Regions from separate parts of the Cobetia sp. SIMBA_158 genome, predicted to be linked through region 1. Evidence: predicted binding sites of a transcription regulator. Region 1 holds the regulator's gene; the other holds the start of a gene.
The links. Region 1 encodes LexA, which represses DNA repair genes until DNA is damaged. Its sites were predicted from a motif close to TACTGTNTANNTANACAGTA; they were not measured.
Positions count from the first base shown of each region.

Region 2: a site for LexA is predicted at 1,697-1,716, ahead of recN (DNA repair protein RecN). Genes of this name have one in related genera too.

Region 1 is NZ_JAWJYL010000001.1:239,131-245,577, forward strand. Features, by position in the region: gene topA (type I DNA topoisomerase) at 1-401, shown strand, start outside; gene R2R70_RS01045 (DUF6586 family protein) at 401-880, shown strand; gene R2R70_RS01050 (hypothetical protein) at 1,133-1,372, shown strand; gene lexA (transcriptional repressor LexA) at 1,519-2,148, opposite strand; gene R2R70_RS01060 (TetR/AcrR family transcriptional regulator) at 2,701-3,378, shown strand; gene R2R70_RS01065 (L,D-transpeptidase) at 3,378-3,920, shown strand; gene nagZ (beta-N-acetylhexosaminidase) at 4,180-5,325, shown strand; gene R2R70_RS01075 (mechanosensitive ion channel family protein) at 5,374-6,447, shown strand, end outside.
Region 2 is NZ_JAWJYL010000005.1:49,664-56,110, reverse strand. Features, by position in the region: gene recN (DNA repair protein RecN) at 1-1,610, opposite strand, end outside; gene grpE (nucleotide exchange factor GrpE) at 1,987-2,610, shown strand; gene dnaK (molecular chaperone DnaK) at 2,814-4,736, shown strand; gene dnaJ (molecular chaperone DnaJ) at 4,906-6,057, shown strand; gene R2R70_RS09555 (esterase-like activity of phytase family protein) at 6,233-6,447, opposite strand, start outside.

The DNA.
Region 1 (6,447 bases):
CCCGCAAGCTGCTCAAGTCCGGTGAAGTGGCGCCGCCGAAGATGGACCCGATTCCGATGCCGGAGCTTGCCTGCGTCAAGGTCGAGGACCACTACGTGCTGCGCGATGGCGCCAGTGGCCTGTTCCTGGCGGCCAGTCAGTTCCCCAAGAATCGCGAGACGCGTCCGCCGCTGGTCAAGGAGCTCAAGGCGCATGCCGACGAGCTGCCGGAGAAGTATCACTTCATTCTCGAAGCCCCGGATCAGGATCCGGACGGACGTCCGGCGCAGATTCGCTTCTCGCGCAAGGTCAAGGCTCAATACGTCATGACCGATGAGGAAGGCAAGGCGACCGGTTGGAAGGCGACCTACGACAACGGCCGCTGGGTCGTCGAGGACAAGCGCAAGGGAGCCAAGAGCTGATGAGCCAGCGTGCCCGTACCAATCAGCTGCTGTATCAGTCCGAGTTGCTGCTGGCCCAGTCAGCAGCCTCTGGCGACGATGAGCATGCCGTGGCGCGTCGCATGGCCGGTGAAGAGGGCGCGCTCGCCCTGCTGGAGTTGGCGCTGGCGTCATTGTTGGAAGAGTGTGCCGTGACGGCGCGCTGGCCAGAGGGTAGCTGGCGCGAGCGCCTGGCGTCGCCGCCGACGCCCATCGCCGAGGTCGAGCAGCTGCGCAGCCTGCTGGAGCGCCCCGACAGCTGGTTGTCTGAGCTGGTCGCGGATGTGACCCGCCTGCATGAAGAGGGCGGCGTCGCGCGCCGCGAGGAATCGCGTTCGCGTGGTGATGGTCTGATCATCGCGGCAGCCTCGAGCGCCTCGCTGGCCGAGCGTCTCAGCGCCGCCATCACGGCATTCAAGGCGCTGCTGCCGCAGCTGCGTGAGTCGAGTGTCGAGTGGTAGGTCAAGGCGTTGATCTGGTGCTGCACGCTGGTGATGACTGGCGCATGGCAATCGGGTGACGTTTCGCCTTCACGGGTGCTAGACTGATCGCATTGTGGCAAGCCCTGCATTCTCCGGTACGACCATGGCTCTGGCTGTGGTCGTACTTTTTTCTGCGTCGCTGATGGCAACGCGGTGCCGGGCTTGCCAGCCGTCGCGCTGACGATTACAACGACGCCGGTATCTCGCGAGATGCCGTGCAGGAGGAATGACGTGTCCGATCCCGCCGTACTTGAAATTGTGCAAATGGAAGATGGTGAAGTGATTCTGCGCGCCGCGGAAAGCGAAGGTGAGCCGCTGCTCAGCATTCGCATTTCGGACGAGGCCGCTGATCTGCTGCGTGACAATCGTTTCGAGGTCGCGCGTGAGATGATCGACCACGCCATCACCCGGACTCGCCTTTGGGATGGCGAAGAAGACGAGGACGAGCAGTCAGAAGGCATCGTGCACTGATCCATCGCTCGCGCTTCGCGCACAAAAAAACCCGCCTCGAGGCGGGTTTTTTTGTGCAATGCGTGCGGCTTTTCTGTTGCTCAGAGCTCTGCGAGAAAGGTACTGCTGGGCAAAGCTCGTTGCTCAAAGCGCTGCTGGTCAAGGCCTCAGTGCAGGCCACCATCGCGGATGACGCCCACCCCGAGACCCTCGATCTCCAGGCTGTCCGTGCGCAGGTCGACCTTGATCGGCGAGAAGTCCTCGTTCTCGGCTTCCAGCCACACGTAATGCCCGTCACGGCGGAAGCGCTTGACGGTGACCTCATCCCCCAGACGTGCCACCACGATCTGGCCGTCACGCACGCTGGTGGTGCGGTGCACGGCCAGCAGGTCACCTTCCAGAATCCCCACGTCCTTCATCGACACGCCGCGCACACGCAGCAGGTAGTCGGCAGCCGGCGAGAAGTAGTCGCTCGGTAGCGGGCAGTGACGGTCGATATGCTCGCTGGCAAGAATCGGACTGCCGGCGGCCACTTCCCCGATCACCGGCAGACCATCGTTGGCGCTGTCGTCGACGTCAGCCAGCGACGGCACGCGAATGCCACGTGAGGTGCCCGGCACCATCTCGATGGCGCCCTTGCGCTTGAGGGCACGCAGATGCTCCTCGGCGGCATTCGGCGAGCGGAAGCCCAGCGCCTGGGCGATTTCGGCCCGCGTCGGCGGGTAGCCAGAGGACTTGATGGTCTTGATGATGAAGTCGAAGACATCCTGCTGGCGCGGAGTAAGCGGCTGGGTCATGGCATTGCCTTTGGCCTGGGCGGCATCTTGAGCTGACGGCACGGGGTGTGCATCCATACAACTGTCATTGTATCCAGTCATGGCGGTCATGCAAGGCATTGTGGCTTGCGTGGTGGCCTCAAAGGGCAGGTAGTCGCCGGGATATCGCTGTCTGGCGACTTTTCCTGTCGATATCCGAGACATTCTTTCTTTAAGGGAATGTCTGGAGGTGAATGTCTGGAGGTGAATGTCTGGAGATGAACCCGGCCTGGCTCTGGCGGGGTGGTCAGTTTCCGAGCATGACGAGTCCTTGAATCGGGATGGTCAGCGCTGAGGGAATATCAGGCTTGGCTAAACCTCTGGCGTTTGAAACGCGAGAGAATTGTCAGTCATGGCATGGCGCGCTAGAATCAAAGTGTTTCAAACGAATGTTCGCCGATGGTAGTGCTCACGGGTACCATGATCGAACGCGCCTTGCGGTGAACCTGCACCACCTCATGAGAGAGTCGCCGCGCGGGGCTTGCGCCGTGACCTACGACTCCAGTCCTTTTCTACCTGACAAGGGTTCCGCCCATGGCCCAGACCGATACCGTTACCCGCATCCTCGATACTGCCGAGGTGCTGTTCGCCGAGCGCGGCTTCGCCGAGACCTCACTGCGCAACATCACCAGCAAGGCCAAGGTCAATCTGGCGGCGGTGAACTACCACTTCGGCTCCAAGAAATCGCTGATCCAGGCGGTCTTTGCGCGCTATCTCGATCCGTTCAGTGAGCGTTTCCACGCGGCACTCGACAGCGTCGAGCAGCAATACGCCGGGCGCCAGGTGCCGCTGGAGGTCCTGCTGGAGGTGATGGCGCGTACCGTGCTGGAGGTGCCGGCCGAGCGCAACAGCCTGCGTACCTTCATGCGCCTGCTCGGGCTTGCCTATACCCAGGGTCAGGGCCACATGCGGCGCTATATTCGCGAGCATTACGGCACGGTCTTCAGCCGCTTCGCCGAGCTTCTGAAGCTGGCGACGCCTGATCTGCCGGACAACGAGCGCTTCTGGCGCCTGCACTTCATGCTCGGCAGCGTGATCTTCACCTTCTCGGGCCTGGATGCGCTGCGTGATATCGAGGAGGCCGAGTACGGCCATCACACCACGGTGCGCGAGCTGATCCAGCACATGCGGCCGGTGGTGGTCGCGGCGATGGCAGCGCCGCTGCCGGCCTCGCTCGGAGATGGTGAGGCGGTCACCCAGGCGGCCAGCTGATGGCCTGCTGGGTAGCGGTGGATCTCTCGCGGCAGAGCCTTGAGATACGTAGTGATGCGCCGAGTGGCAGTCGTGATGCGCCGCCCCCCGCGGCCAGCCCTGATGCGCTGGTGCATGCCTGCGCGATCTCCAGCGGCCTCAACGGTATCGGCGAGCTCGACGGCAGCGGTTGCACGCCAACCGGCTGGCATGTGATTCGTGCCGCCATCGGGGCGGGCAATCCGCGTGGCGCCGTCTATCGCGGACGGCGCTTCACGGGCGAGGTGTTCACGCCCGAGCTTGCCGCGGAGCATCCTGAGCGTGATTGGATCCTGACGCGCATTCTGTGGCTCAGCGGCCGCGAGCCCGGCGTCAATCGTGGTCGCAATGCCCGCGGCGAGCGGGTCGATAGCCTGCGCCGCTACATCTATTTTCATGGCACGCCCAGCACGGAGCCCATGGGGGTAGCGGCGTCCCACGGCTGCATTCGCTTGCGTGATGACGACCTGCTGCGACTCTTTGCCGAGGCTGTGTCCGGCACTCCGGTGCTGCTGCATGCCTGAAGGCGCTGGTGTCCGAGTCTGATACCCTCCATGAGCTGTCACCGGAATCTGCGTGACAGCCCCTTGCCAGGGCGCAGCTGGCCGCGACTGTTCGATAGGGGTTCAGTCGGCTAGAATTGCGCCTTTCCTCGCGCTGGCAGCCTGATTCATCACGTTTCTTCCAGGCTGCCGAGCCCCGTAAAAGACATGAAGTCCTGGCGGTCGTGATTCCTCTCTTCACGGGACATCACTGCCGCAGGCCATGGACAGGAAGGATGACATGACACAGCCACTGGGCTCCGTAATGGTCGATGTTGCGGGGCTGACCCTCGCCCGCGACGAACGTGAACTGCTGGCACGCCCTGCCGTCGGGGGCGTCATCCTGTTTGCGCGCAACTGCGCTTCTCCCGAGCAGGTGCTGGAGCTGAGCCGCGAGATTCGCAGCGTCAATCCCCACCTGCTGATCGCCATCGATCAGGAAGGCGGGCGCGTCCAGCGTCTGCGCGAGGGTGTGACACGCCTGCCATCGATGCGCAGCCTGGCGCAGTGCTGTCTCGGGCGTGACTGTGATGGCTGCGGCGAAGACGCCCAGGCCGCAGGCCTGGGTCTGGCACGCGATGCCGGCTGGCTGCTGGGCATGGAAATGGCAGCCATCGGCTGTGATATCACCTTTGCGCCGGTACTGGATATCGATGTGGCGGGCTCGACCATCATTGGCGATCGCAGCTTCGGCGCCACGCCGGAAGACGTCATCGCGGTGGGCGGCGCCTTCATCGACGGGCTGCAGGAGGCGGGCATGTCCGCCGTCGGCAAGCACTACCCGGGGCATGGTGGCATCTCGGCAGATACCCATCTGGAGCGCGTGGTCGATCCGCGGCCGTTCCGTGAGCTGCGCGAGCATGACCTCAAGCCCTTCGCGGCCCTCGCCGAGCGCCTGGGCGGCGTGATGCCGGCGCATGTGATCTATCCGGATTTCGATGCACGTCCCGCGGGCTTCTCGCCCAGCTGGTTGGGTCTGCTGCGCGAAGAGTTCGGCTTCAAGGGCGCCATCTTCTCCGATGATCTCGGCATGGCGGCGGCCGTCGCGGAAGGTGGCCCGGCAGAGCGTGCGCGCCTGGCGCTGGACGCCGGCTGTGACATGGCGTTGGTCTGCAATGACCCGGCTGCCGCGCGCGAAGTGCTCGACAGCCTCGATGACGATGAGCAGCGCCACCGTGGCAAGCGCCAGGCGCGGCTACGCTATGCGCGAGCTCGCCCGACGCTTGATGGCCTGGTGGGGCTGGCACGCTGGCGGCGCACCCACGCGCGGCTCGAATCGATGGCGGCCAGTCAGGCATCACAGCAGGCTGCCATGCCCTCGGGCACGCTAGGCGCTGCCGAGGCGTCTGACGCACGGTCGGCCTCTGAGTCCGGTAGCGCGCAATAATCAGGCACGCGGTGCCTTTTTCGAGTCGAAGACTGGCAAGGAATTTCCATGGCTGAGCAATCCGCCACCGAGGCTGCTGCCGACAAACTGGCAGCGCCTGCCGAAGAGATGATCAATCAATGGGTCGAGCCGCTGCGCCAATGGGTCGAGCAGACCTTTGGTCTGCCGCTGTGGGGCATCAATCTCGCTCTGCTGCTGCTGGCGGTGCTGTTGCTGCACCTCATCGAGCGAGTGGTGCTCACCCGCCTGGCGGCGCATGCCGAGAAGAGCCGCAACCTGTGGGATGACGCCCTGGTGCATGGCCTGCGTCATCCCTTGTCATTCTGGCTCTACAGCATGGGGATGTTGCTGGCGCTCGGCATCATCGCCGGCCAGTTCAGCCTTGGCGGGGCCGAGAAGTACCTGGGCACGGCGCGCCAGATCGTGACCTTGCTGGCGCTGGCCTGGGCGTTGATTCGCATGGTCAAGCGCTTCGAGGCGCTGCGCACCATGCCGCCGCCCGGTACCAACGTCAACGCGATGGATGCCACCACGGCCTCGGCGATCAGCAAGCTGCTGCGGGCGGTCGTGGTCGTGCTGGTGGGGCTGGCCATCCTGCAGAATCTCGGCGTCTCGCTGTCCGGGGTGCTGGCTTTCGGGGGTGTCGGCGGTATCGCGGTCGGCTTTGCGGCGCGGGATCTGCTGGCCAACTTCTTCGGCGCCCTGATGATCCATCTCGACCGGCCCTTCAAGGTCGGCGACTGGATCCGCTCACCGGACCGCGAGATCGAGGGCACCGTCGAGGATATCGGTTGGCGCCTGACGCGCATCCGCACCTTCGACATGCGGCCCCTCTACGTGCCGAACGCCATCTTCACCAGCATTTCGGTGGAGAATCCGTCGCGCATGTACAATCGCCGCATCTTCGAGACCGTGGGGCTGCGCTATGAGGATGCCGCCCAGGTCGGCCCCATCGTTGCCGCGGTACGCGAGATGCTGGAAGGCCATGACGAGATCGACCAGACGCGCACCCAGATCGTCAACTTCACCACCTACGGTGAGCATTCGCTGAACTTCTTCGTCTATGTCTTCACGCGCACCACCGACTGGGTGAAGTACCACGCGATCAAGCAGGATGTCCTG
Region 2 (6,447 bases), on a different contig from region 1:
AGATGAATGCCGCCCAGCATGCGTGCCAGCTCGCGCACACGGCCGCTTTCATCCAGCAGCGCCATATGGGTGCGGGTCGTGTCCTTCTCGGCCTGCTTCTCTATATGCAGGTGCTGATGCGCCTGTGCGGCGACCTGCGGCAGGTGAGTGACGGTCAGCACCTGGCCCTTGTCGCCCAGGCGACGCAGCAGCTGGCCGACGATCTCGGCGGTAGCGCCGGAGATGCCGACATCGACTTCATCGAAGACCAGGCTGGGGATGGTCGAGCGACTGGCGGCCACGACCTGGATCGCCAGTGACACACGCGAGAGCTCGCCGCCGGAGGCGACCTTGGCCAGCGCACGTGGCGGCTGCCCCGGGTTGGCGCTGATGCGGAAGTGGATGCGTTCCATGCCCTCGGGCTGCGGGCGCTCCCGCGCCTCGATGGCGACCTCGAAGGTGGTCTTGCCCATGCCGAGGAAGGCCAGCTGGTCTTGGATGTCGCTGGCCAGTTGCGGGGCGGCAGTGGCGCGTTTGGCGCTTACCTCACTCGCCAGCCCCTTCCAGGCCTCGCGACGCTGAGCCACTTCTTCCCGCAAGGCTTCGATGGCCTCCTCATCGCCACCCAGGCCGTCGAGTTCTTCGCTCAGGCGCTGATGAAGGCCATGCAGCTCGTCCGGCATCACATGATGCTTGCGTGCGATCTGGTGAATGCGGCTCAGGCGCTCATCGACGAAGGCCAGACGCTCGGGATCGAGTTCGGTGACTTCCACGAAGCGATGCAGTTCACGCGCCGCTTCTTCTATCTGGATGCGCGCTTCCTCGAGCATACCCAGCGCACTGGCCAGTGAGCCATGTTCGTTGCCCGGCAGATGCGCCAGGCGCGCCAGGGCCTGGTTGAGGCGTGGCAACGCACCTTCTTCGTCGTGATCACAGCACTCGGCGGCGGACTGCGCCTCGGCCAGAATCTGCTCGGCATTGGCCAGCGTTTCCTGCTCCTGTTCCAGGGCTTCCAGCTCCCCTTCGCACAGCGCCAGTTCATCGAGCTCCTCGACCTGATAGCGCAACAGCTGGCGACGCGCACGTACCTCATCGCCATCATTGCTCATGCGCTTGAGGCGACGATGCGCCTCCTGCCAGTGACGGAAGTCCTCGCGCAACTGGGCAGCCTGAGTCTCCAGGCCCGCATATTCGTCGAGCTGACGCAGATGCGTCTCTTCCTTGAGCAGGGAGTGATGGGCGTGCTGGGAGTGGATGTCGATCAGGTGCTCGCCCAGCTCGCGCAGGTCGGCGATGGTGCAGGGCGTGCCGTTGATCCAGGCCTTGGAGCGGCCGCTGGCGGTGATGACGCGACGCAGCAGGCAGTCGTCGCTGCCCAGTTCGCGCTCATCCAGCCACTGACGGGCATCGCCAAGCTCACTGATATCGAAACGCGCGATGAGGTCGGCGCGGTCGGCGCCATGCCGCACGCTGCCGGCATCGGCGCGCTCGCCCAGACACAGGCCGAGGGCGCCGAGCAGGATGGACTTGCCGGCACCGGTCTCGCCGGTGATGGCGGTCATGCCGCGGCGGAAATCGAGTTCCAGCGTTTCGACGATGGCAAAATCTTGGATGGCGAGTTGCAGCAGCATGACTACCTCCGAGGGGGCTTTGACGTACGCCGTGCTGGGGGAACATCAGCGGACCCGGACTCGATGGGCGGGCTACGGTGTCGCCATACAGTATGTTTATACAGTGAACATGGCTTTTTATACAGCACGTTCGGGTGGCCTTCAATCCATGCCGGACTCAGTGGGGAGAAAAGCCCGCGGCAAGGCTTGAGAAGCGATGTGCTGTCCCCATATAGAGGCACTGACACTTTCAGTCGGCAGCAATGGCCTGGCCTTGCTGCCTCTCAAGGCAACTCATGGCCTGTCTGTCAGCCAGTGCGCGTGATGCTTCGCGACAAGCTCAGCAGGCCACGAATCAGGGCAATGGCGCATAGACGCCGGCCCGCAGGAGATCAGCATGGCTCAGGACCCGCAGACCCCGATGGATGAAGAGCTTCAGCGTGCCGCTCGCGATGCCGAGCCGCAGCCGGAAACGCCGGAAGGTGAAGTGATCGACAACGTACTGGATGCCGACGATACCGGCGCCGAAGGCTCTCTGGTGGACAACCCGGAAGCCGAGATGCTGGCCGCCCAGGTCGAAGAGCTTGAGCAGGCCGTCAAGGAAGCCAAGGACCAGGCGCTGCGTGCGGCTGCCGATGCGCAGAACGCGCGCCGTCGTGCCGAGCAGGACGCCGAGAAGGCGCGCAAGTTCGCGCTGGAGAAGTTCGTCAAGGAAATGCTGCCGGTGGTGGATTCCCTCGAGAAGGCACTGGAATCCATGTCGGGTGACGAAGCGGCCAAGACCCACGTCGAAGGCATCGAGATGACCTTGAAAATGCAGCTGGATGCCCTGAACAAGTCAGGCGTCGAGCAGCTGGATCCGCATGGCGAGCCCTTCGATCCGGAATACCATCAGGCTGTCGCCATGGTGCCGTCCCCGGACGCGGAGCCGAACAGCGTCATCGACGTGATGCAGAAGGGTTACACCCTCAATGGCCGCCTGGTGCGTCCGGCGATGGTGGCAGTCAGCAAGGCCTCCTGAGGCCTGCGCGCTCCCGACGCCCGATAGGCGTTGGATCGCGCCCTGTGGGGGCTCAGGGCGATCCGGCCCGGGAAAATTTGCCCGGCCGGGTCTTGAAACCCTGACACGCGACCCCATCTAGAGAAACAAGTTCAGGCACCGACACAAGGTGCCGACATCCAGACTTATCTTTCAGGCTAGCAACAGATTCGAGGTATACGATTATGGGACGCATCATCGGTATTGACTTGGGTACTACCAACTCCTGTGTGGCAGTGCTCGACGGCGAGAAAACCAAGGTCATCGAAAACGCTGAAGGCGGTCGCACCACACCGTCCATCATCGCTTACACCGACGACAACGAGATTCTGGTCGGCCAGTCGGCCAAGCGTCAGGCAGTGACCAACCCGGAGAACACTCTCTTCGCGGTCAAGCGCCTGATCGGTCGCAAGTTCAAGGATGATGTGGTTCAGAAAGACATCAAGATGGTGCCGTACAAGATTGTCGAAGCCGACAACGGCGACGCCTGGGTGCAGGTGAAAGACAAGAAGATGGCACCGCCGCAGATCAGTGCGGAAATCCTCAAGAAGATGAAGAAGACCGCGGAAGACTACCTCGGTGAAGAAGTCACCGAAGCCGTCATCACCGTGCCGGCCTACTTCAACGATTCCCAGCGTCAGGCGACCAAGGACGCCGGCCGCATCGCGGGTCTCGACGTCAAGCGCATCATCAACGAGCCGACTGCCGCAGCCCTCGCCTACGGCATGGACAAGTCCCGTGGTGACAAGACCATCGCGGTCTACGACCTGGGCGGCGGTACCTTCGATATCTCCATCATCGAAGTCGCCGACGTCGACGGTGAGACCCAGTTCGAAGTGCTCGCCACCAACGGCGACACCTTCCTGGGTGGTGAAGATTTCGACATGCACCTGATCAACTACCTGGTTGACCAGTTCAAGGCGGACAGCGGTATCGATCTGTCCGGCGACAACCTCGCCATGCAGCGTCTGAAGGAAGCCGCCGAGAAGGCCAAGATCGAGCTGTCCAGCGCTCAGCAGACCGACGTGAACCTGCCGTACATCACGGCTGACAACACCGGTCCGAAGCACCTGAACGTCAAGGTGACCCGTTCCAAGCTCGAGTCTCTGGTCGACGACCTGGTCGCACGCTCCCTGAAGCCGTGCCAGACCGCGCTGTCCGACGCTGGCCTGTCCGCCTCCGAGATCGACGACGTCATCCTGGTCGGTGGTCAGACTCGCATGCCGCTGGTGCAGTCCAAGGTGGCCGAGTTCTTCGGCAAGGAAGCCCGCAAGGACGTCAACCCGGATGAAGCGGTCGCCGTCGGCGCCGGTATCCAGGGCGGCGTGCTGGGCGGCGACGTCAAGGACGTGCTGCTGCTGGACGTGACGCCGCTGACCCTCGGTATCGAGACCATGGGTGGCGTGCTGACGCCGCTGATCGAGAAGAACACCACCATCCCGACCAAGAAGTCCCAGGTGTTCTCCACCGCTGACGACAACCAGGGCGCGGTGACCATCCACGTCCTGCAGGGTGAGCGCAAGCAGGCCGCGCAGAACAAGTCTCTGGGTCGCTTCGACCTGGCCGACATTCCGCCGGCACCGCGCGGTGTGCCGCAGATCGAAGTCGCCTTCGACCTGGATGCCAACGGTATCCTGAACGTGTCCGCCAAGGACAAGGCGACCGGCAAGGAACAGTCCATCGTCATCAAGTCTTCCGGCGGCCTGTCCGACGACGAGATCGAACAGATGGTGCGTGACGCGGAAGCCAACGCCGACGAAGACAAGAAGTTCGAGGAAATGGTCCAGCTGCGCAATCAGGCCGACGGCATGATTCACGCGACCAAGAAGACCCTGACCGAAGCCGGTGACAAGGCCGAAGCCAGCGAGAAGGAAGCCATCGAGACGGCGATCTCCGAGCTGGAAGAAGCCCTGAAAGGCGACGACAAGGATGCGATCCAGGCCAAGCTGGATGCACTGACCGAAGCGTCCGGCAACTTGGCGCAGAAGCTCTACGCCGAGCAGGGTGCCCAGGGTGAGCAGGCTGCCGAAGGTCAGGCTGGCAAGAAGCAGGACGACGACGTGGTTGACGCCGAGTACGAGGAAGTCAACGACGACAAGAAGTCCTGAGGGATTTCTTGAACGACGTCTGATGACAGCGCGGGAGCCTTGTGAAGGTGTCCCGCGTTGTCGTTTGCATCGGTGGCGCCTTGCGCTAGCCGCGAGCCACCGGTGACAACCGGCATTCCAGAACAGACCGGCAGCCTCAGGCTGCCAGCAATCCAGGCGGACCTGATCCATGTCCAAGCGTGATTATTACGAAGTGCTTGGTGTCGAGCGTGGCGCCGACACCAAGGACATCAAGAAGGCGTACCGACGCCTGGCCCAGAAGCATCACCCGGACCGCAACCCGGATGATGAAACTTCGGCCGAGAAGTTCCGTGAAGTCTCTGAAGCCTACGAAGTGCTGTCCGATGCTGACAAGCGCGCCGCCTATGACCAGTTCGGTCATGCCGGTGTCGATGGTCAGGGCGGCGGTGGCTTCGGTGGCGGCGGCTTTGGCGGTGGTGGTGCCGGCGGCTTCGGCGATGTGTTCGGCGATGTCTTCGGTGACATCTTCGGTGGCGGCGGTGGTCGTCGCAATCCGAACGCTCCGCAGCGCGGCAGCGACCTGCGTTACAACCTGGATCTCGATCTGGAATCGGCGGTTGCCGGTACCACGGTCGATATCCGCGTGCCGCGTCTGGCCGCCTGTGGCCACTGCGATGGCGATGGTGCCGAGCCGGGTTCCAGCAAGGAAACCTGCCCGACCTGCAATGGCATGGGCAAGGTGCGCATGCAGCAGGGCTTCTTCGCGGTCGAGCAGGCGTGTCCGACCTGCCACGGTCGTGGCGAGAAGATCAGCGTGCCGTGCCGCAAGTGTCACGGCGAAGGCCGCGTCCAGGAATCCAAGACCCTCTCGGTCAAGATTCCGCCGGGCGTCGACACCGGCGACCGCATCCGCCTGAACGGCGAAGGCGAGGGCGGTGTCAACGGCGGGCCGTCAGGCGATCTGTATGTGCAGGTCAACCTGCGCGAGCACGAGATCTTCAAGCGCGATGGTCGTCACCTGCAGTGTGAAGTGCCGATCAGCTTCGTCGATGCGGCGCTGGGCGGTGAGCTCAATGTGCCGACCCTCGACGGACGTGTCGTGCTGAAGATTCCGGCCGAGACCCAGACCGGCAAGCTGTTCCGTCTGCGCGGCAAGGGCGTCAAGCCGGTGCGCGGCGGCCCCGCCGGGGACCTGCTGTGCAAGGTGGTCATCGAGACCCCGGTCAGCTTGAATGAAGAGCAGAAGGAGCTGTTGCGTCAGTTCCAGCAGAGCCTCGGTGATACCGGCAAGAGCCATTCACCGAAGGAGAACAGCTTCTTCGATGGCGTGAAGAAGTTCTTCGAAGACATGAAGCCCTAGGCATTCGCCTTGCCGTCCGCGGGCCAGCCCCGTGGATGGCCTTCATGCCAGAGAGCCCCGCACTCGACAAGTCGAGTGCGGGGCTCTCGCGTTTCAGGCTCGGTGGCTCTGTCCAGCAATTCAGTCCGGTGACTCATTCTGGTAACTCAATCCAGTAACCCAGCCCGGGGCATGGCTATTCCGGCGCTGATTCAGCCGTGAAGGCCTCGGGTTCGATGACGGCAAAGCAGCTCAGCAGCGTGGTCTGGAAGCTGCTGAAGTTGTCATCCGAGATCATCAGGAAGCGATTGCCTTCCAGGTGCGTCAGCCCTTCGAAGTTGTCCAGCGACCAGCCATCGCCGCTCGACAGGCGTGCCAGGGTGCGCACCTCGGCCTGGGTGCCGGGCTCAC